2 regions of the Verminephrobacter aporrectodeae subsp. tuberculatae genome follow, and region 2 is predicted to be linked to the other one. Evidence: predicted binding sites of a transcription regulator. Region 2 holds the regulator's gene; the other holds the start of a gene.
The links. The regulator FNR, encoded in region 2, switches genes on or off when oxygen is low (the NO sensors DNR and NnrR bind a similar motif). The targets are predictions, from matches to a motif close to TTGATNNNNATCAA.

Region 1: a site for FNR is predicted at 8,307-8,320, ahead of D5041_RS07135 (universal stress protein). Genes of this name have one in related genera too.

What each region holds. Positions count from the first base shown of each region.
Region 1 is NZ_QZCX01000001.1:1,676,485-1,688,249, forward strand. Features, by position in the region: gene D5041_RS07105 (IS701 family transposase) at 1-761, shown strand, start outside; gene D5041_RS07110 (EamA family transporter) at 824-1,087, shown strand; gene mfd (transcription-repair coupling factor) at 1,290-4,754, shown strand; gene D5041_RS07120 (Bug family tripartite tricarboxylate transporter substrate binding protein) at 4,836-5,819, shown strand; gene D5041_RS07125 (malonate--CoA ligase) at 5,906-7,459, shown strand; partial or broken gene D5041_RS07130 (universal stress protein) at 7,532-7,748, opposite strand; gene D5041_RS07135 (universal stress protein) at 7,804-8,247, opposite strand; gene D5041_RS07140 (heavy metal translocating P-type ATPase) at 8,380-10,755, shown strand; gene ccoS (cbb3-type cytochrome oxidase assembly protein CcoS) at 10,755-10,892, shown strand; gene ccoN (cytochrome-c oxidase, cbb3-type subunit I) at 10,958-11,765, shown strand, end outside.
Region 2 is NZ_QZCX01000001.1:414,484-426,248, forward strand. Features, by position in the region: gene D5041_RS01420 (DUF1631 family protein) at 1-1,208, shown strand, start outside; gene D5041_RS01425 (SIS domain-containing protein) at 1,248-1,853, shown strand; gene D5041_RS01430 (BON domain-containing protein) at 1,850-2,521, shown strand; gene D5041_RS01435 (NAD(P)-dependent oxidoreductase) at 2,542-3,456, opposite strand; gene D5041_RS01440 (PilT/PilU family type 4a pilus ATPase) at 3,535-4,671, opposite strand; gene D5041_RS01445 (type IV pilus twitching motility protein PilT) at 4,703-5,746, opposite strand; gene D5041_RS01450 (YggS family pyridoxal phosphate-dependent enzyme) at 5,879-6,595, shown strand; gene D5041_RS01455 (sulfite exporter TauE/SafE family protein) at 6,615-7,325, opposite strand; gene hemN (oxygen-independent coproporphyrinogen III oxidase) at 7,334-8,716, opposite strand; gene D5041_RS01465 (fumarate/nitrate reduction transcriptional regulator Fnr) at 8,920-9,642, shown strand; gene D5041_RS01470 (alkaline phosphatase D family protein) at 9,721-11,337, opposite strand; gene D5041_RS01475 (addiction module antidote protein) at 11,602-11,765, opposite strand, start outside.

The DNA of each region.
Region 1 (11,765 bases), 1.3 Mb from region 2:
GCTTGCAATATAGTGGTAACGAGCATCGCCTGATCAAGGGAATTGGTGTCGTCAATTGTTTGTACGTGAACCCACGAACCAAGCGCTACTGGATCATAGATTGGCGCGTCTATGAGCCGGACATTGATGCCAAGTCCAAGCTCACCCATATGAAGGAAATGTTCGACGACGCGCTGAACATAAAAAAACTGCCGTTCCGTGTGGTGCTGATGGATTCTTGGTACGCCACCAAGGATCTGATGCTGCACTTGCACCGTGAGGGTAAGACCTTTTACTGCCCGCTCAAGAGCAACCGCCTGGTGGACGACAGCGGTGGCAAGCAACCCTATCAGGCCGTGAGCAAACTGCAGTGGAGCCAACAGGACGCAGCGTATGGCAAACTGATCAAGATACATGGTTTTCCAGGTGCAACGAAGGTCAAGTTATTTCGGGTTGCGATTACAACTAATCGCACGGAATGGATTGTGACTAATGATCTCGATCAAGCATCAACCGACGATGCAAAAGAGATGTGTACCATACGCTGGAAAATTGAGCAGTATCATCGTGAAGTGAAACAGACGCTCGGAATCGAGAAGTGCCAGTGCAGATCGGTCAGAGCGCAACGCAATCATATTGGATGTGTTATATTGGCATGGAATTGCATGTCTGCGCTGGCGGAAAAGTTGAAGACGAATATTTACAATCTCAAAAAAAAGATGCTATCGACTTATATGAGGCAGGAGTTGATCCAACCCAGCGTGCTCATGACCTTCGTCTGAACTGACTACAAAAGTCCGAATTGCGCGCTAGCTGCGCTTGGTTTGCGTAAGTCCTAGCCACGATGAATCCGGATGTTCAGCAGTGGCAGTTCATCGTTGCGCTGGGTGTCGTGCATACGGCATTCCTGTACTGGTTGATATATTCGGCAATTTCCAAAATCGGACTTGGCACGGTAGCCATCCTGACTTTTCTGTATCCGGTATCGACGGTTGTCATCGACTACCTCTTTTTTGATCACGTCATATCCATCGGTCAATCAATCGGTGCCATGCTGATCTTGGTGTCGGCTGTGGGCGTGAAGCTGCATTGGAGCCCTTGGAGATGAAATGGCGATAAATGGGCCAAACGTCGCAGGCAAGCCGGGCAGTGCGGGCGCCATCGGGTGAGCACGACACAAGATGCCCTCTTCATCGGCCAAAAGGGATGCCGGCAGCCCGGCCCCGGAATTTAGAATAGCCCGCAGCTTGCCCCATCCGCCCGTGCGCGCTTCGCGCAGGGGGTCTGGCGAGTCCGACGCCCGTGTCTGCATGGAACTGCCCAAACTCTCCCCCGGAAAACGATGCATCCTGGCCCGCCCTCCGGGCAGCGCCGATTCCCTGCTGCTGGCGCAGCTGGCCGAGCGCGAGCGGGCGGCGCAGCGCAGCGTGGCCATTGTTGCGGCCGACGCCAGCGACGCGCAGCGCCTGATCGACGAGATCGCGTTCTTTGCGCCCGGGTTGCGCTGCGCGCTGTTCCCCGACTGGGAGACGCTGCCCTACGACAATTTCTCGCCGCACCAGGACCTGATCAGCGAGCGGCTGGCGACGCTGTGGCGCATCCGGCAGGGCGCGGCCGACGTGGTGCTGGTGCCGGCGACCACGGCGCTGTACCGGCTCGCGCCGCCGGCGTTTCTGGCGGGCTATACCTTTCACTTTGCGCTCCGCCAGCGGCTCGATGCGGAGAAATTCAAGGCCCAGCTCACGCTCGCCGGCTACAGCCATGTGTCGCAGGTGGTCAGCCCGGGCGAGTACGCGGTGCGCGGCGGCTTGATCGACCTGTTTCCGATGGGCGCGTCCGAGCCCTACCGGGTGGATTTGTTCGACGACGAGATCGACTCGATCCGCAGCTTTGACCCCGACAGCCAGCGCAGCCTGCACCCGGTGTCCGAACTGCGTTTGCTGCCCGGGCGCGAGTTCCCGATGGACGAGGCGGCGCGCGCCAAGTTCCGCAGCCGGTGGCGCGAACTGCTCGAGGGGGACCCGACGAAGAGCCGCATCTACAAGGACATGGGCAACGGCGTGGCCACGGCGGGAATCGAGTATTACCTGCCGCTGTTCTTTGACGACACCGCGACCATGTTCGACTACCTGGGCAGCAGCGCCACCGTGGTGCTGCATGGCGAGCTGGAGCCGGTCTTCCAGCGTTTCTGGCAGGACACCCGGGAGCGCTTCCGACTGATCCAGGCCGACCCCGAGCGCCCCGCGCTGCCGCCCGAGGCGCTGTTCCTGTCCGCCGAGCAGTTCCACACCCGGGCCAACTTGCAGGCGCAGCTGCTGATGCGCGCCGCGGAGCAGGAGAACCCGGACGTGCGCACGCTCGGCGATCTGTCGGTGCTGCGCGGCGCCGAAGACCCGCTGGCCCGCCTGCAGGCGCATGTGCGCAGCACAGCGCAGCGGGTGCTGCTGCTGGCCGAAAGTGACGGCCGGCGCGAGAGCCTGCTCGATTTTCTGCGCGCCAGCGGCCTGAACCCGCCGGTGTTCGATTCGCTGGCCGCGTTCCAGGGCGCCCCCGCCGAGAAGCTCGGAATGGCCACGGCGGCGCTGAGCGCGGGCTTTGGCTGGGTTGCGGGCGGAATCGACTTCGTCACCGAAACCGAGCTGTTTTCCGCAGGCCCGACCACGCGCCGGCGCAAGAAGCAGGAGCAGGTCAGCGACGTCGAGGCGCTGATCAAGGACTTGTCGGAGCTGAGCCTGGGCGACCCGGTGGTGCACAGCGCGCACGGCATTGGCCGCTACCGGGGGCTGGTGCACATGGATCTGGGCCAGCCCGACGCCGACGGCGCCCCCGCGCTGCAGGAGTTCCTGCAACTGGAATACGCCGACCAGGCCGTGCTGTACGTGCCGGTGAGCCAGTTGCAGCTGATCAGCCGCTACACCGGCGTGAGCGCCGACGAGGCCCCGCTGCACAGGCTGGGCAGCGGCCAGTGGGAGAAGGCCCGGCGCAAGGCCGCCGAGCAGGTGCGCGACAGCGCCGCCGAGCTGCTCAACATTTACGCGCGCCGTGCTGCGCGCGAGGGCCATGCGTTCCGCTTTGCGGCGCAGGACTACGAGGCCTTTGCGAACGAATTCGGCTTTGAGGAAACGGCCGACCAGCATGCCGCGATCCAGGCCGTGATCCAGGACATGCTCTCGCCCCGCCCGATGGACCGTCTGGTCTGCGGCGACGTGGGCTTTGGCAAGACCGAGGTGGCGCTGCGCGCGGCCTTCGTCGCGGTCACGGGCGGCAAGCAGGTGGCGTTTCTCGCGCCCACCACCTTGCTCGCCGAGCAGCATTACCAGACCTTGGTCGATCGCTTCGGAAAATGGCCGGTCAAGGTGGCCGAGGTCTCGCGCTTTCGATCGGGCAAGGAGATCACGGCCACCCTGGCGGGCATTCGCGACGGCATGGTGGACATCGTCGTCGGCACGCACAAGCTGTTGTCCGAGTCCACCCGGTTCCACAACCTGGGCCTGCTCATCGTCGACGAAGAGCACCGCTTCGGCGTGCGCCACAAGGAGCAGATGAAGCAGCTGCGCGCCGAGGTTGACGTGCTCACCCTCACCGCCACGCCGATCCCGCGCACGCTGGGAATGGCGCTGGAGGGCCTGCGCGACCTGAGCGTGATCGCCACCGCACCGCAGCGGCGCCTGGCGATCAAGACCTTTGTACGCAACGAGGGCACGGGCGTGATCCGCGAGGCGGTGCTGCGCGAGCTCAAGCGCGGCGGGCAGGTGTACTTTCTGCACAACGAGGTCGAGACCATAGACAACCGGCGCCAAAAGCTCGAAGAGATCCTCCCCGAGGCGCGCATTGCCGTGGCCCACGGCCAGATGCCCGAGCGCGCGCTCGAGCGCGTGATGCGCGACTTCGTGGCCCAGCGGCACAACCTGCTGCTGTGCTCGACCATCATCGAGACCGGAATCGACGTGCCCACGGCGAACACCATCATCATGAGCCGCGCCGACAAGTTCGGCCTGGCGCAGTTGCACCAGCTGCGCGGGCGCGTGGGCCGCAGCCACCACCAAGCCTACGCCTACCTGATGGTGCCGGACATCGAGGGCCTGACCAAACAGGCGGCGCAGCGGCTCGATGCGATCCAGCAGATGGAGGAACTGGGCAGCGGTTTCTACCTGGCGATGCACGACCTGGAGATCCGCGGCGCGGGCGAGGTGCTCGGCGAAAACCAGAGCGGCAACATGCTCGAAGTGGGCTTTCAGCTGTACAACGAGATGCTCTCCGAAGCCGTCAGGGCGCTCAGGGCCGGCAAGGAGCCGGACCTGCTCGGCCCGCTGAGCGCGACCACGGACATCAACCTGCACGCCCCCGCGCTGCTGCCCAGCGACTACTGCGGCGACGTGCAACTGCGCCTGTCCTTCTACAAGAAGCTGGCCACGGCGAAGGCGCCCGAGCAGATCGACGGCCTGCTCGAAGAGCTCGTCGATCGCTTCGGCAAGCTGCCGCCGCAGGCGCAGACGCTGATCGACGTACACCGCCTGCGCGTGCTCAGCCAGCCCTACGGCGTGCTGAAGGTGGACGCGGCGCCCGGCGTGATCCACATCAGCTTCTGCCCCCAGCCCCCGGTGGATCCGCTGCGCATCGTCGAGCTGATCCGGAAGAACCGGCACATCAAGCTGGTGGGCAACGAGAAGCTGCGCATAGAACGCGAATCGAAGGAACCCCGGGAGCGCGCCCAGCTCGTGCGCGACATTTTGCGCAGCCTGGGCCGGCCGATGGCGCAGCCGGCTGCGGCGTGACGGGGCCGCGGCCGGCCTTGGACTGCCATGCCAGGCGCGCCCCGTGCAGCATTTTTTGCAACGACGACAGGGAGCGAATGTATGAACGATCTGCGCATCCGGCGCCGGGACATGCTGCTCGGCGCCGCGGGCCTGGCCAGCGGCAGCGGTTGGGCGCAGCCCACTTCCACGTGGCCCACCAGGGCGGTCACCCTGGTCGTGCCTTTCCCCGCAGGGGGCGGAGCCGACGCCTTTGCCCGGCCGCTGGCCGCGCAGTTCTCCCGGGCCCAGGGCAGGACGCTGGTGACCAGCAACCGGGGCGGCACGGACGGCACGCTCGGCGCCAGCTACGCAGCCAAGGCCGCGCCCGATGGCTACACGCTGTTCATGGGCGGGGCGCAGCACGCCATCGCCCCGACGATGTACCCCCGGCTCGACTACGACTTGGAAAAGGATTTCATCCCGCTATGTCTTCTGGTCAGCATGCCCCAGGTGCTGGTGGTGAACCCCGGGACGGTGCCGGTCAGCGACTTCGGGCAGTTCCTGGAGCAGGTGCGCAGCAAGCCCGGAAAGCTCCAGTACGGCACGGCCGGAAGGCGCAGCTTGCAGCATCTGGCGGGCGAGCTGTTCCAGCAGCAGACGGGAGTCTCGATCGAGCATGCTCCCTACGGAGCGGACTGGGTATGGAAGGTCCTCGCCGCCGGCAACGTGGACATGATGTTCGACGGCCTGGGTCCGTCCGCCGCGCATATCCGGGACGGGCGCGTCAAGGCGCTCATGGTCTCCGGCTCCCGGCGCAACGCGGCCCTTGCGGACGTTCCTTGCGCAGCCGAAGTGGGTCTGCCCGACTACGACGTGAGCACTTGGTACGGCCTGTGGGCGCCAAAGGGAACGCCCCCCGACGTGCAGGCGTGCATCATCGAGGAGATGCGGCGCCTGGGCGCGGACGAGGAGGTCCGGGCCATCTGGGCGCGCAACGGCGCCGAGTACGGGAGCCTGGATGCGCAGCAGCTTGCCGGCCTGGTGCGCAACGAACTCCGGCGCTGGGCGGCCGTGGTCAGGGTAGCGGGTGCAAGGCTGCGCTGATGCACCCCTTGCCGAATCCATCCCCCTCAAGGGCGCGCCACCAGCAGCATGGAAAACGAAAATAGTGAGACCCCCGGGAAACCGCCATGAAACAAGAAAATCTTTTCAGCGCGCTGCGCGCAGCATTCCCCGCCGACCTGGACGCTTGCGCCGTGGAAGCCACGGCGCCCGACGGGTGCCCGCTGCGCTACACATGGCGCGACCTGGAGCAGACCAGCGCGCGCATCGCGAACCTGCTGGCGGCGCTGAACCTGCCCCCGGGAAGCCGCGTCGTGGTGCAGGTGGAGAAGTCGGTCGAGGCGATGCTGCTCTACCTCGCCACGCTGCGCGCGGGCCATGTGTTCGTTCCGCTGAACACGGCCTACCAGAGCGCCGAGATCGCTGACTTCATCGGCGACGCCGATCCCGCCGTGGTGGTGTGCAGCCCGGGCAACTTCGGCTGGGTGAGCACGATCGCCTTCATCCGGGGCGTGCGGCATGTCTTCACGCTCGGCGCGGACCACAAGGGCAGCCTGCTCGAGCGTGCGGCGCACCATGGCGACGCGCACCCGCCGGCGGTCCGGCGCGCGCACGACCTGGCCGCGATCCTCTACACCAGCGGCACCACGGGCCGCAGCAAGGGCGCGATGCTCACGCACGGCAACCTGCTGTCGAACGCGCAGGTGCTCAGGGACTACTGGGATTGGCAGGCCGGCGACGTGCTCCTCCACGCGCTGCCCACCTTCCACGTGCATGGCCTGTTCGTGGCCATCCACGGCGCGCTGATGAACGCCAGCAAAATGATCTGGCTGGCGTCGTTCGAGCCCCGGGCCGTGCTCGCCGCGATGCCGCGCGCCACCGTCTTCATGGGCGTTCCCACGCTCTACGTGCGCCTGCTGGCCGAGCCGGGGCTGGACCGGCAGGCCGTGCGGAACATGCGCCTGTTCATCTCCGGGTCGGCCCCGCTGCTGCTCGAAACCTTCAACGCCTGGCAGCAGCGCACGGGCCACACCATCCTGGAGCGCTACGGCATGAGCGAGACCCTCATGCTCAGTTCCAACCCCTGCGGCGTGGACGCGCGCCACGCTGGTCAGAGCGAGCGGCGCGGCGCGACCGTGGGCTTTCCCCTGCCCGGGGTGGGCTTGCGCGTGGCCGACGCCGCAGACAAGCCCCTGCCCGTGGGCGCGACCGGCGGCATACAGGTCAGGGGCCCGAACGTGTTCCCGGGCTACTGGCGCATGCCCGAGAAAACCGCTGAAGAATTCACGCCCGACGGCTGGTTCCGGACCGGCGACCTGGGTCGGATCGACGCGCGCGGCTACCTGAGCCTCGTCGGGCGCAGCCGGGACCTGATCATCAGCGGTGGCCTGAACGTCTACCCGGCCGAGATCGAGGGCCATATCAACGGCCTGCCCGGTGTCGCCGAGAGCGCGCTCGTGGGCGTTGCGCACCCCGACTTTGGCGAGGTGGGCGTGGCCGTGGTGGTCCCCAGGCCGGGCGCCCAGCTCGACGGCGAGGCGATTTGCGCCACGCTCAAGGCGCAGCTCGCGAACTTCAAGATTCCCAAGCGCTGCTTCGTGGTCGCCGAACTGCCGCGCAACGCCATGGGCAAGGTGCAGAAGAGCCTGCTGCGCGCGCAGTACCAGGATCTCTTTGCCTGAGCCGGCGGGGCCCTCGTTCCCCGGCCCTCAGCGCAGTGCCGCCTGAGCCGGCGGGGCCCCGTCCCCCGGCGCTCAGCGCAGCACCAGCACCGGGATGTGCGAGTGCGTGAGCACGTGCTGGGTTTCACTGCCCAGCAGCAGGCGCTTGAGGCCCTTGTGGCCGTGCGAGGTCATGCAAGGCCATCACGATCAGGTCGCACTGGTGCTTTTTCGCGGCAGAGATCAGCGCCTCGGCGACCAGGTCGGATTGCGTGGTCACGGGCGTGACCACCACGCCCTGGGCGTCGCCCAGAGTAGCGCGGCACCACCTTGTCTGAGCCGGTGGGGCCCTTGTCCCCCGGCGCTCAGCGCAGCACCAGCACCGGGATGTGCGAGTGCGTGAGCACGTGCTGGGTTTCACTGCCCAGCAGCAGGCGTTTGAGGCCCTTGTGGCCGTGCGAGGCCATCACGATCAGGTCGCACTGGTGCTTTTTCGCGGCAGAGATCAGCGCCTCGGCGACCAGGTCGGATTGCGTGGTCATGGGCGTGACTACCACGCCCTGGGCGTCGCCCCGGGTCTTGATGCCATCGACCACGGCCTGCGCCGCGTCGCTCCATTGCTTCTCCACGCGGTCCACGTCCTTCATGTCAACCGGCATGGTGCCTTCAAAGTAGCTGCGCGCGTAGCGCGGCACCACCTTCAGGGCGATCACGGTGGCGCCCGCGAGCGCGGCCAGAGACAGGCCGTGTTCCACGGCCTTGTCCGACAGCGGCGAGCCGTCGGTGGCGATCAGGATGCATTTGTACATCGGACTCTCCTTGGCGTTCCCCCACGGAACGCGTTTGGGGAGCGATCATGTCGCCGCGTTTAATACAAGTCAATGCGTCTGCCGGGGCGCGGTGTCAGGTCGGGATGCGACACTAGCGCCATGCCTGTGACCATGTCCCGTGCTGCTGCACCGCAGCCGCCTTCGACCCCCCCGTCCGCCGCGTCCATCCTGCTGCTCGACGACCCGCAAGAATGGCCGGCATTTGGCCATCCCGTGCCGCTGGCAGGCGCCGCTGCGGAGGACCCTGCGGCCTGCGCATGGGACTCGCAGGTGGTGCTCGAAGGCATGCGCTGCGCGGCCTGCGCGCTCACCGTCGAGAACGCGCTGCGCGCCGTTCCCGGCGTGCTCCGGGCCGAGGTGAGCGCTGCCAGCTGCCGCGCCCGCGTGCTCTGGGATCCGGGCCAGGTCCGCCCCTCGCAATGGCTGGACGCGGTGCACAGGGCGGGCTACCGCGCCCTGCCCGCGATGGATTCACAGGCCCGTGAGCGGCGCCTGCGCGAGGGCCGCGGCGCGCTGTGGCGCTGGCTGGTGGCGGGGCTTTGCATGATGCAGGTGATGATGTACGCGTGGCCCGCGTACGTGGCGCGGCCGGGCGATCTGAGCGGCGAGACCGAGCAACTGATGCGCTGGGCCTGCTGGGTCGTCACGCTGCCCACGCTGGTCTTCTCGTGCGCGCCGTTCTTCTCCGCCGCGCTGCGCGACATCCGCGCGCGCCGCGTCGGCATGGACCTGCCGGTTGCGCTGGGCATGGCCATCAGTTTCGGCGTGAGCATGGCGGGAACGTTCAACCCCACGGGGATTTTCGGCAAAGAGGTGTACTACGACTCGCTGAGCATGTTCGTGTTCTTTCTGCTCACCGGGCGCTTGCTCGAGTCGCGCCTGCGCGAGCGCACCGCGGGCGCGCTCGAGGCGGTGCTCAATCGCCTGCCCGACAGCGTCGAGCGGCGTGGCGCGGACGGTGCTTTCAGCCGCGTGGCGACGCGCCGTCTGGCCGCAGGCGACGTCATTCGCGTGCTCGCGGGCGAGGCGTTTCCGGCCGACGGCTGCATCACCGAGGGCAGCACGCAGGTCGATGAGGCGCTGCTCACCGGGGAATCGACCCCCGTGGCGCGCAGCGTCGGCGGCGCCGTCGCCGCGGGCAGCCACAACCTGCAGGCGCCGGTGCAGGTGCGGGTCGAGGGCGTGGGCGCGCAGACCCGTTTTGCGCAGATCGTCGCGCTGATGGAGAGCGCGGCCTTGCAGAAGCCGCGGCTGGTGCAGTTGGCGGACCGTATCGCCCGGCCGTTCCTGCTCGCCGTGCTGCTGGCTGCGGCGCTGGCGGCGCTGTTCTGGTGGCACGCCGGTCCGGGGCAGGCGCTCATGGTGGCGGTGGCCGTGCTCATCGTGACCTGCCCGTGTGCGCTCTCGCTGGCGGCGCCCGTGGCCATGCTCACCGCTGCGGGAACCCTGGCGCGCCAAGGGGTGCTGGTGCGCAACCTGCAGGGTCTGGAGGCCTTGGCTGCGGTGGACTGCGTGGTGTTCGACAAGACCGGCACGCTGACCCGCGACGGCATGGCGCTGCGCGCCGTGCACGTGGCCGAGGGCTGGAGCACCGGCGCGGTCCTGCGCCTCGCGGCTGCCCTGGCGCGCCACTCGCTGCACCCCGCATCGCGCGCCCTGGCCGCGGCAGCGCCCGCGCCGGACGCCGGCTGGCGCGTGGCGGATCTTCAGGAGCAGGCCGGGCAGGGGCTGAGCGCCACGGTGCGCGAGACCTCGGGCACGGTGCGCAGGCTGCGGCTCGGCTCCGCCGGCCATGCGGATGCGGCGCCGCAGGATGGCGCCGCCGCGTTGCAGGTCGTGCTGGCCGAGCAGCGCGGCGCCGACCGCTGGTACGAGCTGGCGCGCTTTGAACTGGTGGAAGACCTGCGCGCAGAGGCCCCCGCCGTGGTGCGCGCGCTGGAGCAGGCCGGCGTCACGGTGCAACTGCTGTCCGGCGACCGGACGCAGGCGGTGCAGCGCGTCGCGGCGCAGGCGGGAATTGCCCGGGCGCAGGGCGGGTGCACGCCGCAGGACAAGCTGGTCGCGCTGCAGGCCTTGCAGTCCGCTGGCCGCCGTGTGGCGATGGTCGGCGACGGCCTGAACGATGCCCCGGTGCTCGCCGGTGCCCATGTGTCGTTCGCCTTTGGCCGCGCCGTGCCGCTGGCCCAGTCGCGCGCGGATTTCGTGGTGCTCGGCGACAGCCTGGAGCGGGTGCCGCAGACCCTGTTGCTGGCGCGCCGCAGCCTGCAGGTGGTGCGTCAGAACCTGTGCTGGGCCGCGGCGTACAACGCGCTGTGCGTTCCCCTGGCGCTCGCGGGCCAGATGCCCGCCTGGCTCGCCGGCCTGGGCATGGCGCTCAGTTCGCTGCTGGTGGTGCTCAACGCCGCGCGCCTGGCGCGCGCGCTGCCCACGGGCACCAGCGCCGATACCAGCGGCGATTTCTCCAAGACCTCCCGGGAGCCCCTCTGATGGACATCCTCTACCTCCTGATCCCGCTCTCCGTGGTGCTGGTGCTGATGATTCTGGCGGGGCTGTGGTGGGCGGTGCACCACGGCCAGTTCGAGAGCCTGGAGCAGGAAGGCGAGCGCATTCTCCAGGACGGTTGACTTGGGTCAATGTCTGTCTGGCCGGATTCCCGCACACTTCGATCGCAATAATGATGAGGTGCCCGATGGATGCTCGAAAAACAGATGCCGCGCATTACGACGATACGGTGGTGCGGCAGTTCTCCGTGATGGCCGTGGTCTGGGGCGTGGTAGGCATGCTGGTGGGCGTGCTCATCGCCGCGCAGCTCGCCTGGCCGGAGCTCAACTTCGGCATTCCCTGGCTCAGCTACGGGCGCCTGCGCCCCCTGCACACGAACGCGGTGATTTTTGCGTTCGGCGGCTGCACGCTGTTTGCCAGCAGCTACTACGTGGTGCAGCGCACCAGCCAGGTGTCGCTGTTTGCCGGGCGGCTCGCGGCGTTCACCTTCTGGGGCTGGCAGTTGGTCATCCTGGCGGCAGCCATCAGCCTGCCGCTGGGCTATAGCACGGGCAAGGAATACGCCGAGCTCGAATGGCCCATCGACATCCTGATCACGCTCGTCTGGGTGGCCTACGCCATCGTGTTCTTCGGCACCATCGGCACGCGCAAGGTCCGGCACATCTACGTCGCGAACTGGTTCTTTGGCGCGTTCATCCTGGCCGTGGCGCTGCTCCACGTGGTCAATAGCGCGGAGGTCCCGGCGGGCTTCATGAAGAGCTACTCGGCGTACGCCGGCGTGCAGGACGCGATGGTCCAGTGGTGGTATGGCCACAACGCCGTGGGCTTCTTCCTCACCGCAGGCTTCCTCGGGATGATGTATTACTTCATCCCCAAGCAGGCGGGGCGCCCGGTGTACAGCTACCGCCTGTCCATCGTCCACTTCTGGGCGCTGATCTTCACCTACATGTGGGCCGGTCCGCACCACCTGCACTACACCGCGTTGCCCGACTGGA
Region 2 (11,765 bases):
AAGCCTGCATTGCCGACGCCATGCGCGCGAGCGATGCCCTGGTGCGGGAGCTGCTCAGGGTCGCGCAAGAGGTCCTGGCGGCCGACGCGCCCCAGAACCGCGATATCCGCCAACGCGACCTGCTCGATGACAGCCTGCGCCTGCTGAACCGGCACGAGGCCGACTTGGTCGGGGGCTACCCCCGGGCCCTGGCGGAAATCTGCGCCCAGAACCCGTCCGGCGCGAAGAACCGGACGGCGGTCGAAGACAGCGCGCCGGACCTGGACGAGCTCTCCCTCGTGGGCGAGGACGTCATACAGGCGCAGGTGGAGTTTTCCAAGGCCCGGCAATCCGTCCTGCGCGCCACCGACGAGGAGCTCAGCGAGCTCGACACGCTGATCAGTTCGGCGCAGGGCCTGCACAGTGTGCAGCCCGAGCGCAATCCGCTGCGGCCGGAAAACTACATCCGCGCCCTGCAGCAGGTGGTGGACGCGACCGGCGTGTCCGGCGAAGTCCGCCAGATATGGATCCAGCAGATGTGCCCCCCGCTCGGCAGGCTGCTCGCCGAGGAATACCAAAAGGTCGCCCGGAGCCTGTCCCAACAGGGCGTGCAACCCGTGAGCTACATGCTCATCGCAACGCCGTCGGGCAGTGTGCGCGGCGGCGCGGGCGGCGGCCATCCGGTGCCTGGCCCCGGTAGCCCTGGCCGCGGCCCCGGGCAGGCTGCGGCAGCGGCCGAGGAAGCGCTGCTCAGCCTGGACATCCCGCACCCGCTGTTCGCGGATGACGGGTCGGCGCCAGCCGTGCCGCCCGTGGCCGCAGCGGCGAGTCCGCAACCCGGCCCGACCGGCGATCCGCTGGACCTGGCGTTGGAAACCATGGAGGGCGTGGCCCCGACCGGGCAGTTGGAGCCACCGCACCTGGTTGAGGTTAAGGTGGAGGAAGCCGCACCAGCAGCCAGCGCAAAGCCGGCGCCCGACCCGCTGGCCGGCTTCGTGGTCGGCGCCTGGGTGGAGATCATGACCCACGGCCGCATGGTGCGCACCCAGCTCACCTGGGCCAGCGCGCAAGCGACGCTGTTCCTGTTTACCGCGCCCGACGCCAGCACGCAGTCCATGACGCGTCGCATGCGTGACAAGCTGGCCGCGCAAGGCGCGCTGCGCGTGCTGCCCGCAGCGCCGCCGAGTCCGCCCGCCGCGCGCCAGACGAGTGCGCATGGCCGCAGCTGAGCGCACGGCCGCAACCGGCAACGGGTATCATCGCTTGCCATGCCAGAGCAGTTGCAACGCATCCAACAACATTTCATCGACAGCGCGGACCTGAAGTACCAAGCCGCGCAAGCCCTGAGCCGTCCCATCGCCGCCGCCGTGCAAGCCATCCTGGCCTGCGTGACCAGCGGCGGCAAGGTATTGGCCTGCGGCAACGGCGCATCGGCCGCCGAGGCCCAGCAATTTGCCGCCTTTTGCGTCGCCGGCTTCGAGCGCGAGCGGCCCGAGCTGGCTGCCGTGGCCCTGACCTGCGACAGCACCCTGCTCACCGCCGCGGCGAGCGGCAACGCTGCGGCGCAACAGTTTGCCCGCCAGGTGCGGGCCCTGGGCCAGGCGGGCGACGTGCTGCTGGTCTTATCGGTCACGGGCAACGACGCCAACCTGCTCACGGCCGCCGAAGCGGCGCAGGAGCGTGGCATGGGCGTGCTGCTGCTGACCGGTTGCAGCGGCGGCAGGCTCGCGGCCATGCTGCGCGAAACCGACGTATTGATCAACGTGCCGCACGATCGCGCGGCGCGCGTGCGCGAAGTCCATTCCCTCGTGCTGCACTGTTTGTGCGACGGTGTGGACACGCAATTACTTGGTGAACAGGAGACTCTCCCATGATGAAGCAAACCATGAACCGTATCCACCGCAGCGCATGCACCGTGCTGGCCCTTGCAGCGTTGGCCGCATCGCTGTCGGCCTGCGCGCCGTTGATCGTCGGAGGCGCCGTGGTCGGCAGCGTGATGGCGCTCGACCGCCGCACCACCGGAACGCAAATCGAAGACGAAGGAATCGAACTGCGCGCGGCGAGCCGCCTGCGCCAGGCCCTGGGCGAGAGCGCGCATGTGAACATCACCAGCTTCAACCGCCAGGCGCTGCTCACCGGCGAGGTCGCCAGCGCGCAGGACCGCCAGAACGCCGAACGCATCGTGTCCGCGGTGGAGAACGTGCGCTCGGTGGTGAACGACCTGGCCATCATGCCCGGCAGCACGCTGGGCCAGCGCTCTACCGACACCCTCACCACGGGCAAGGTGCGCGCCAGCTTCGTGGACGCCAAGGACATCACGGCGAATGCCTTCAAGGTGGTGACCGAGCGCGGCGTCGTCTACCTGATGGGCCGCGTATCGTCGCGCGAGGCGCAACGCGCGACCGAGATCACCCGGGGCGTGGGCGGCGTGAGCAAGGTGGTGCGCGTGTTCGAGATCATTTCGGAAGAAGAGCTGCAGCGCATCGCGCCCCAGCCCTTGCCGGTGGACAAGGGCAACGGCACGGCGCCCACCGGCAGCTGAGATCCATCCCCGCCGGGAAATCAGCCCAGCCGCTGGATCAGGCTCGACGTGTCCCGGCGGCCGCCGCCCATCTTCTGGACGTCGGCGTAGAACTGGTCCACCAGCGCCGTCACCGGGACGCGCGAGCCATTGCGCCGGGCCTCGTCGAGCACCAGGCCCAGGTCCTTGCGCATCCAGTCCACGGCAAAGCCGAAGTCGAACCGGCCATCGACCATGGTCTGGCCGCGGTTGTCCATCTGCCAGCTCTGCGCGGCGCCTTGGCCGATGACTTGCAACACCTGTTGCATGTCCAGCCCGGCGTTGCGACCGAAGGCCAGGGCCTCGGACAGGGCCTGCACCAGCCCGGCGATGCAGATCTGGTTCACCATCTTCGCCAACTGGCCCGAGCCGCTCGCGCCCAGCAGCGTGCAGGCGCGCGAGAAAGCCATGGCCACGGGCCGGACGGTGTCGAAGGCCGCGGCGTCGCCGCCGCACATCACCGTCAGCAGGCCGTTCTGTGCGCCCGCCTGGCCGCCCGATACGGGCGCGTCCAGAAACTCCAGACCCTGTTGCCGGGCCGTCGCGCAGAGCGCGCGCGCGACTTCGGCGGACGCCGTGGTGTGGTCCACGAAGACCGCCCCGGGCCGCATTCCGGCAAACGCGCCGTCGGCACCCAGGGTGACGCTGCGCAGGTCGTCGTCGTTGCCCACGCAGCAGAAAACGATGTCCGCGCCCGCCGCCGCCGCGCGCGGCGTGGGCGCATGGATCACGGTCTGGGTGGCGGCGTATTCGGCGCACCAGGCTGCGGATTTTTCCGCGGTGCGGTTGTAGACGGTGACCGCATGGCCCGCCAGCGCCAGGTGGCCGGCCATGGGATGGCCCATGACGCCCAGTCCCAGGAAGGCGGTCTTGCGCGAGGGCGTGGCGTCGTAGTTGCGCGGGTTGGTGCTTGGCATGAATACAGGTCCGTTGCGGGGAAAAATGAGAAAGGGGAAGGGGAAAGGGACCGCGCTGCGGGGTGGTGGGCAGCGGGGTCAGACGATCCCCAGGTGTTCGGTGCCGGCGGCCAGGTCGGGGGACCTGGCGCGCTGGCTGTTGAGTTTGATCTGCAGGCGCAGGTCATTCACCGAGTCGGCGTTGCGCAGCGCGTCCTCGTAGCTGATCACGTTCTGCTCATACGCATCGAACAGCGCCTGGTCGAAGGTCTGCATTCCGAGGTTGCGGTTCTTCTTCATGATTTCCTTGATCTCGGCGACTTCGCCCCGGAAGATCAGGTTGGAGATCAGCGGCGTGTTCAGCATCACCTCGACCACGGCGGTGCGCCCCCTGCCGTCCTGTCGCGGGATCAGGCGCTGCGACACCATGGCGCGCAGGTTCAACGACAGATCCATCAACAGCTGGGTGCGCGAGTCTTCGGGGACGAAGTGGATGATCCGGTCCAGCGCCTGGTTGGCATTGTTCGCGTGCAGGGTGGCCAGGCACAGATGCCCGGTTTCGGAGAAGGCCACCGCGTGCTCCATGGCCTCCCGGTCGCGGATCTCTCCCATCAGGATCACGTCGGGCGCCTGGCGCAGCATGTTCTTCATGGCGACTGACCAGTTGTCGGTGTCCAGACCCACTTCCCTTTGCGTCAGCATGCAGTTCTTGTGCGGGTGCACGAACTCGATCGGGTCCTCCACCGTGATGATGTGGCCAAACGAGTGCTCGTTGCGCCAGTCCACCATGGCCGCCAGCGTGGTGGATTTGCCCATTCCCGTGGCGCCCACCAGGATGCACAGCCCGCGCTTGTGCATGACCACTTCCTTGAGCACCTGCGGCATTCCCAGGGCGTCTATGGTCGGCGGCATGAGCGGGATCGTGCGCAGCACCATGCCGACCCGGCCCTGCTGGATGAAGGCGCTCACCCGAAAGCGCCCGATGCCTGCGGGCGAGATGGCGAAGTTGCACTCCTTGCTGCGCTCGAAATCGGCCACCTGCTTGTCGCTCATGATGGAGCGAGCCAGCGTGAGCGTGTGGTTCGGGGTCAGGGGCTGCGGCGAGACCTTGGTCATCTTGCCGTCCACCTTGATCGCCGGCGGAAACTCTGCGGTGATGAACAGGTCGCTGCCATTGCGACTGAGCATCAGCTTGAGCAGGTCGTTGATGAATTTGCTCGCCTGGTCGCGTTCCATCAGAGTGGCTCCGGTATGCGCTGTGCGCGTATCAGCCCGAGAAGTTTTCGGGAATCTTGGCCTTGCTGCGCGCCTCGGTCGGGCTGATGATGTTGCGGCGCACGAGGTCGGTCAGGTTCTGGTCCAGCGTCTGCATGCCCACGCCGTTGCCGGTCTGTATGGCGGAGTACATCTGCGCCACCTTGGCCTCGCGGATCAGGTTGCGGATGGCGCTGGTGCCCAGCATGATTTCGTGCGCGGCCACACGGCCCGCGCCATCCTTGGTCTTGCACAGCGTTTGCGAGACCACGGCCTGCAGCGATTCGGAGAGCATCGCGCGCACCATCTCCTTTTCTTCGGAAGGGAACACGTCGATGATCCGGTCGATGGTCTTGGCCGCGCTCGAGGTGTGCAGCGTGCCGAACACCAGGTGGCCCGTTTCGGCGGCCGTCATCGCCAGGCGGATGGTTTCCAGGTCGCGCATCTCGCCCACGAGGATGGCGTCCGGGTCTTCGCGCAGCGCAGACTTGAGCGCGGCCGCGAACGATAGCGTCATCGGGCCCACTTCGCGCTGGTTGATCAGGCATTTCTTGGGCTCGTGCACGAACTCGATCGGGTCTTCCACCGTGAGGATGTGGCCGTACTCGGTCTCGTTGAGGTAATTCACCATCGCCGCCAGCGTGGTTGACTTGCCCGACCCCGTGGGGCCGGTCACGAGCACCAGTCCACGCGGCTTCAAGGCCAGGTCGGCAAAGATTTTCGGCGCGTTGAGCTGTTCCAGCGACAATATCTTGCTCGGAATCGTGCGGAACACGGCGGCCGCGCCGCGGTTCTGGTTGTAGGCGTTGACGCGAAAGCGCGCCAAGCCCTCGATCTCGAACGAGAAGTCGATCTCCAGAAACTCCTCATACGTCTTGCGCTGGGAATCGCTCATGACGTCGGACACCATGGCGAGCACGGTCTTGTGATCGAAGGGCTCGACGTTGATGCGCCGCACGTCGCCGTGGACCCGGATCATGGGCGGCAGTCCCGCAGAAAGGTGCAGGTCGGATGCCTTGTTCTTGACGCTGAAAGCGAGCAGTTGGCTAATGTCCACGGTATCCCTCTTCATTCTCCTGGGCCAGTGTCCTGCCCCGCAAATAGCAGCCGTTTCATCTTGTGCTGCTATTTTCGGGGCAAAACACCGAGCTTTGGTTGCCCATCTTCTTTGCTAGGCTTGGCAACCATTATGACCACGATTTACGACAAGCTTCAACAGGTTCGCGGCAGACTTTCGCAAGCATGTGCAGCCGCCGGGCGCGACCCGGCCAGCGTCGCCCTGCTGGCCGTCTCCAAAACCTTCGGCGCCGACGCGCTGGCGCAGGCCGTGGCCGCCGGCCAGCGGGCCTTTGGCGAAAACTACATCCAGGAGGGCGTGGCCAAGATCGCCGCCCTGCGCGCGGCCCTGCCCGGTGCGGCGCTGCAATGGCACTGCATCGGCCCGATCCAGAGCAACAAGACGCGGCCCGTGGCCGAGCATTTCGACTGGGTGCACACCGTGGACCGGCTCCGGATTGCCGAGCGTCTGTCGGCCCAGCGCCCCGCGCATTTGCCGCCGCTTCAGGTCTGCATTCAGGTGAACGTGGACGGGGATCCGAACAAGTCGGGCGTGGCGCCGGCGGACGCGCCGGATCTGGTGCGCGCCGTTGCGCAACTGCCATGCCTGCGCGTGCGCGGGCTCATGAGCATTCCCGACCACACGCCTGATTTTGAAGCGCAGCGCGCCGTGCACCTGCGCGCCAAGCGCTTGTTTGACCAGATACGCGGGAACGCGGAGCCGGGGCTCGAAGACTTCGACACCCTCTCCCTGGGAATGACCGCCGATCTGGAGGCCGCGGTCCAGGCCGGCAGCACGCTGGTGCGCGTGGGCACGGGAATCTTCGGCGGCCGGGATACCACCCCCTGAGCCCGCCGGCCCGCGGCGCTCACCGGCACCCGAGCGCCGGCGCGTGGAGCAGGTCCACCCAGAGCGCCCAGGCTGCCACCGCGCACAGCAGCGCCCCCGCCACCCGGCTTCCCCACTCGGTCCGGGCCGCATCGAGGCGGTTTCTGAGCCGGCCCCAGATCCATGGGCCGGCCACCAGCCACAGGCCGCTGCCGACGCCAAACAAGGCCATGCTGAGCGCCCCTTGCAGCAGCGTGCCGCTCAGTGCCGCGACCAACAGGGCCGAATACAGCAGCCCGCACGGCAGCAGGGCCCACAGAACGCCGGCCACGAGCACACCGCCCGGCGCCCTCACCAGGGGCTGCACCCGCGCCCACACGGCCCGCCCGGCCTGCTCCACCCACGCGGGCTGGCGCGACTGCAGCAACAGCAACAGCCCCCAGGCCATGACGGCGACATGCACCAGGGTCCACGCCGGGCGCAGGGCCGCGGATTGGCGGGTAAGCCAGGCCAGACTGTCCATGGCCAGCGCCGCCAGGGCGCCTGCGGCCGCGTAGCCCGCGAGCCGGCCGGCGTGGAACGCCACGCTGCGCCAGGCCGCGTGCCCCCGGGCGACGGGGACCCCAGGCAGCGGCGCGGGCACGCGCGCACCGCCGGTCAGCGCCGCGCAGGGCGCCGAGCACATGGCAAGACAATGCGGCCCGCCCACGAGTCCCATGAGCAAGGCCGTCCAGGCAAGCGTCGTGGACATGAAAAAACTCAGATGATGCGCGAGAACCGCGCCCGGTTGCGATCCGCCTGCAGGTAGCGGTCAAAAACCATGGCGATCGCGCGCACAAGGAACCAGCCCGTGGGACTGACTTCGATGCCCTCGGCACCCACGCGCAGCAGGCCCTGCTGCGCCATGTCTTCGAGCTGCGCGAGCTCGGCGGCGAAATACTGCCGGAAGTCGATCAACCAGGCCTGCTCCATGGGCTCGAACAGCAGCTTGCCCTGGCACATCAGCGCCATGATGGCGGCGCGCCGCACCAGGTCGTCGCGCGTGAGCGCCAGGCCGCGCACCACCGGCAGACGGCCCTGGTCGAGAAAATCGCAGTACTCGGCGAGCGTCTTCGCGTTCTGGCTGTAGGTCGCGCCCACCCGGCCAATCGCCGAGACCCCCAGGCCGACCAGGTCGCACTCCGGCCGCGTGCTGTAGCCCTGAAAATTGCGGTGCAGGCGCCCCTGGCGCTTGGCCACGGCCAGGGCGTCCGAGGGCAGGGCAAAGTGGTCCATGCCGACGTACACATAGCCGGCGTCCGTGAATGCCTCGAGCGCGCGCGCGAGCATCAGCACCCTGTCCGACGCGCTCGGCAGCGCCGCCAAAGGAATGCGCCGCTGCGACTTGAAGCGCTCGGGCAGGTGCGCGTACGCATACAGCGCGATGCGCTCCGAGCGCAGCTGCGTGACCTGCGCCAGCGTGCGTTCGAACGACTGCGGCGTCTGGTGCGGCAAGCCGTAGATCAGGTCCACGTTCATCGAGTCGAAGCCCAGCGCGCGCGCGGACTCGCGCAGCGCAAAAACCTGCTCCGCAGGCTGCACGCGGTGCACCGCCTTCTGCACCTGGGGATCGAAATCCTGCACGCCCAGACTCAGCCGGTTGAAACCCAGCTGCGCGAGCAAGGCCAGCCGCCCGGCATCGACGGTGCGCGGATCGACTTCGATCGAGTACTCGCCGCCCGGCGCGAGGCTGAAGCTGCGCCGCAGCATGCGCATGAGCTCCTGCAGTCCCGCGTCCGAAAGGAACGTGGGCGTGCCTCCCCCCAGATGCAGCTGGCTTACCGCCTGCCCGACGCCGCAGTGCGCCGTGTGCAGATCGATCTCGCGGCCCAGGTAGCGCAAATAGACCTCGGCGCGATCGTGCCGCCGGGTGATGATCTTGTTGCACGCGCAGTAGTAGCACAACGACGCGCAAAAAGGGATGTGCACGTACAGGGACAACGGCAGCGCCTTGGCCAGGGCGCCCGAGCGGCGCTCCTGCAGCGCCAGGACATAGTCCTCCTGACCAAAGGCTTCGACAAAACGGTCGGCCGTCGGATAGGAGGTATAGCGTGGCCCTGGCACGTCAAAACGGTGCAGAAGATCGGGCGAGACGGCGGTCATGGGCAAAATATCCTTGGCTTGCACCCCGAATGTGCTGCACCGCCCCGGACATGTCCTTGACCTGAGTCAAGCGATGCACGGGGTCACCCCAGGGCAGCCTATTTGCCCGCCTGTCAGCCTCCCGCCAGCGTCAGGCGCGCTCCCGCCGCATCGGGCACGTTATGCTCGGCATTCGACCCCCAGCCCATGCGCCCGACATGCCGATGAATCCGCTGACCATGAAAGTCGCTTGCTCGAACTGCAACCTGCGCGAGCTATGCATGCCCGTGGATCTGAACGCACAGGAATTGCAGCGCATCGACGAGGTCGTGGCCGTTCGACGCAAGATCCGGCGCGGCACACCGCTGTTTCGCAACGGCGAACCCTTTACCTCGCTTTACGCCATCCGCACGGGTTTCTTCAAGACCTGCGTGGCCACCGAGGATGGCCGCGATCAGGTCACGGGCTTTCAGATGGCCGGCGAGATCATCGGTCTCGACGGCATCGTCAACGACCACCACACCTGCGACGCGCTGGCGCTGGAAGACGCCGAAGTCTGCGTCATGCCGTTCGATCGCATCGAAGAGTTGTCCCGCGAAATCACCGCCCTGCAGCACCACGTGCACAAGATCATGAGCCGCGAAATCGTGCGCGAGCACGGCGTGATGCTGCTGCTGGGCAGCATGCGCGCCGAGGAACGCCTGGCCGCATTCCTGCTGAATCTCGTGCAGCGCCTGCATGCCCGGGGGTTCTCGCGCTCCGAACTGGTGCTGCGCATGACGCGCGAAGAAATCGGCAGCTATCTGGGACTGAAGCTCGAGACGGTGAGCCGCACCTTCTCCAAGTTCGTGGAAGAAGGCATCGTCGAGGTGAATCAGCGCCATGTCCGCCTCCTGGACATCGACGCGCTCAAACGCATCGTGAACAGCCAGCAGACCTGCCACTGAAAGGCGCGGCCGGCGTGCTGCGCGGCTGGATCAAGGACCCGACGCGCCAAGCCGGGCCCCCGTTGCGGCGCGTTCGGGTCAGGCCTCCGGCGACAGTTCGACGCCAAACAGATTCTTGCCGTCAACGTCGTGCAAGGACATCGTCAGCGCCCGGGTCTTCGCGTCGATCTTGCCAATGCCGAAGAACTGGAGTTGGTCGGCCGGCGAGCGGTTCTGCTTCATTCCCTCCGGAACGCTGACGTAGCGCACGTCCGGGCCGAAGCTGTGGTCGATCTCGCCCGGGCCGAAAGTGCCCGCGTGCAAGGGGCCGCCGACGAACTCCCAGAACGGTTTGAAGTCCGTGAACTGCGCCTTTTCCGGCGTGTAATAGGTGGCCGACGCATAGTGCACGTCGGCCGTGACCCACACCACGTTCCTGATGTCGTGCTGCTTGATGAAGCGCAGCAGCTGCGCCAGTTCCAGCTCGCGGCCCGCCGGCTTGCCATCGTCGGCATTCGTCCAGGCCTCAAAGTTGCCTTGCGGCACGTCCGGATTCAGGTCCCGCACGATGATGGAAATCGGCATGTCGCTGGCGATCAGCTTCCAGGTCGCGCGCGAGCGCAGCAGCGACTGCTTGATCCACTGCGTCTGCGCCGCGCCCAGGAACGCCGCATCCGGACCCGGCTTGCTCTGGCGGTTGGGCGAGTTCACGCCGCGATAGCTGCGCTCGTCGAGCATGAACACTTCCAGCAGCGGACCATAGTTGAACGAACGGTAGACGCGCTCGGGGTCGGCGCGGTCGATGCGAAACGGGTTGTACTCGAACATGGCCTGCCGCGCGCGCTGCACCAGCAGGTTGATCTCGCGCTCCTGATAGCGCTTTTCGGCCGCACCGATCACCTGGCCGGGGTACCAGTTGTTGCGCACCTCGTGGTCGTCCCACTGCACCAGAAAGGGCACCTCGGCCATGAAGCGCTTCTTGTTCGCGTCCATCAGGTTGTACGCAAAGTTGCCGCGGTAATCGTCCAGCGTCTCGGCCACTTTGGACTTCGCCGGAGTCACCAGATTGCGCCAGAGACTGCCGTCGTCGAGTTTCACCTCGGCCTGGATCGGACCGTCGGCGTAGATCTGGTCACCCGAATGGATGAAGAAATCCGGCTTGAAGCGCCGCATGGTTTCGTACACGCGAAAGCCACCCCGGGACTCGTCGATGCCCCAGCCCTGCCCCGCCTCATCGCCGGAAAACGCAAAGCAGATGTCGCGCGCGCTGCCACCGGGGATGAGCAGGCTGCCGACAAGCGGCTCGCTCCACGCCGATTCGTGCTGCAGATCCTGGAAGCGCACGCGGTAATGCAGGCGCTGCGCCACCGGCAGACCGCGCAAATCAACGCGCGCGGTGTAATCGCTGCGCGCCAGCGCGACCGGGCCGACGAGCGTGCGCGCGTCCTTGAAATTTTCATTCGGCGAATACTCGACCACCATGCGCGCCGGGCGGTCGGTGCGGCTCCACAGGATCGCCGCGTCGCGCGTGGTGTCGCCGCTCATGACGCCGCTGCCCACCTGCGGACGCAGCCGCTCCGAGGTCACGATCGCAGGGCCCTGCTGCTGCGCGAGCACGGGGGCCAGCTGGCCAGCGCCGATCCAGGCGCTCGTGCCGAGCGCAGCGTCGTACAAAAATTTGCGACGGGATTTCGGAAAGGGAGGCGCGTCGGACATGGGGGGATTCCTTGGTTGGAAAAAGAAACATGGCAATGTAGCCATGCACTGTGACCAATCCATGAATCCGCTGCGCAGCCAACCAACAGCGGTCAGGCCCTGGGAAATTTTCTTGGCTTTTCTTGCGCATGACCGGGCTCCTGCGATGGATGCGCACAGCGTATGCCGCCGCCAGGACGACCAGACTGTCCTGCACGCCCCGCACGGGGGCCGTGGGCTCCTCCTGCGCACGCCGGCCCGAAACGTCAGCGCCCGGACCGCGCGTCAGGCTGCTACTGCCACAGGCAGGGCAACCAGCCGCACGCCAAGCGCTGCGCAAACGCGATGGATGGTATCGAAGCGCGGCTCGCTTTCATACCGCAAAGCCCTATACAGAGATTCCCGCGTAATGCCGGCAGACTTGGCGATTTCTGTCATGCCACGCGCGC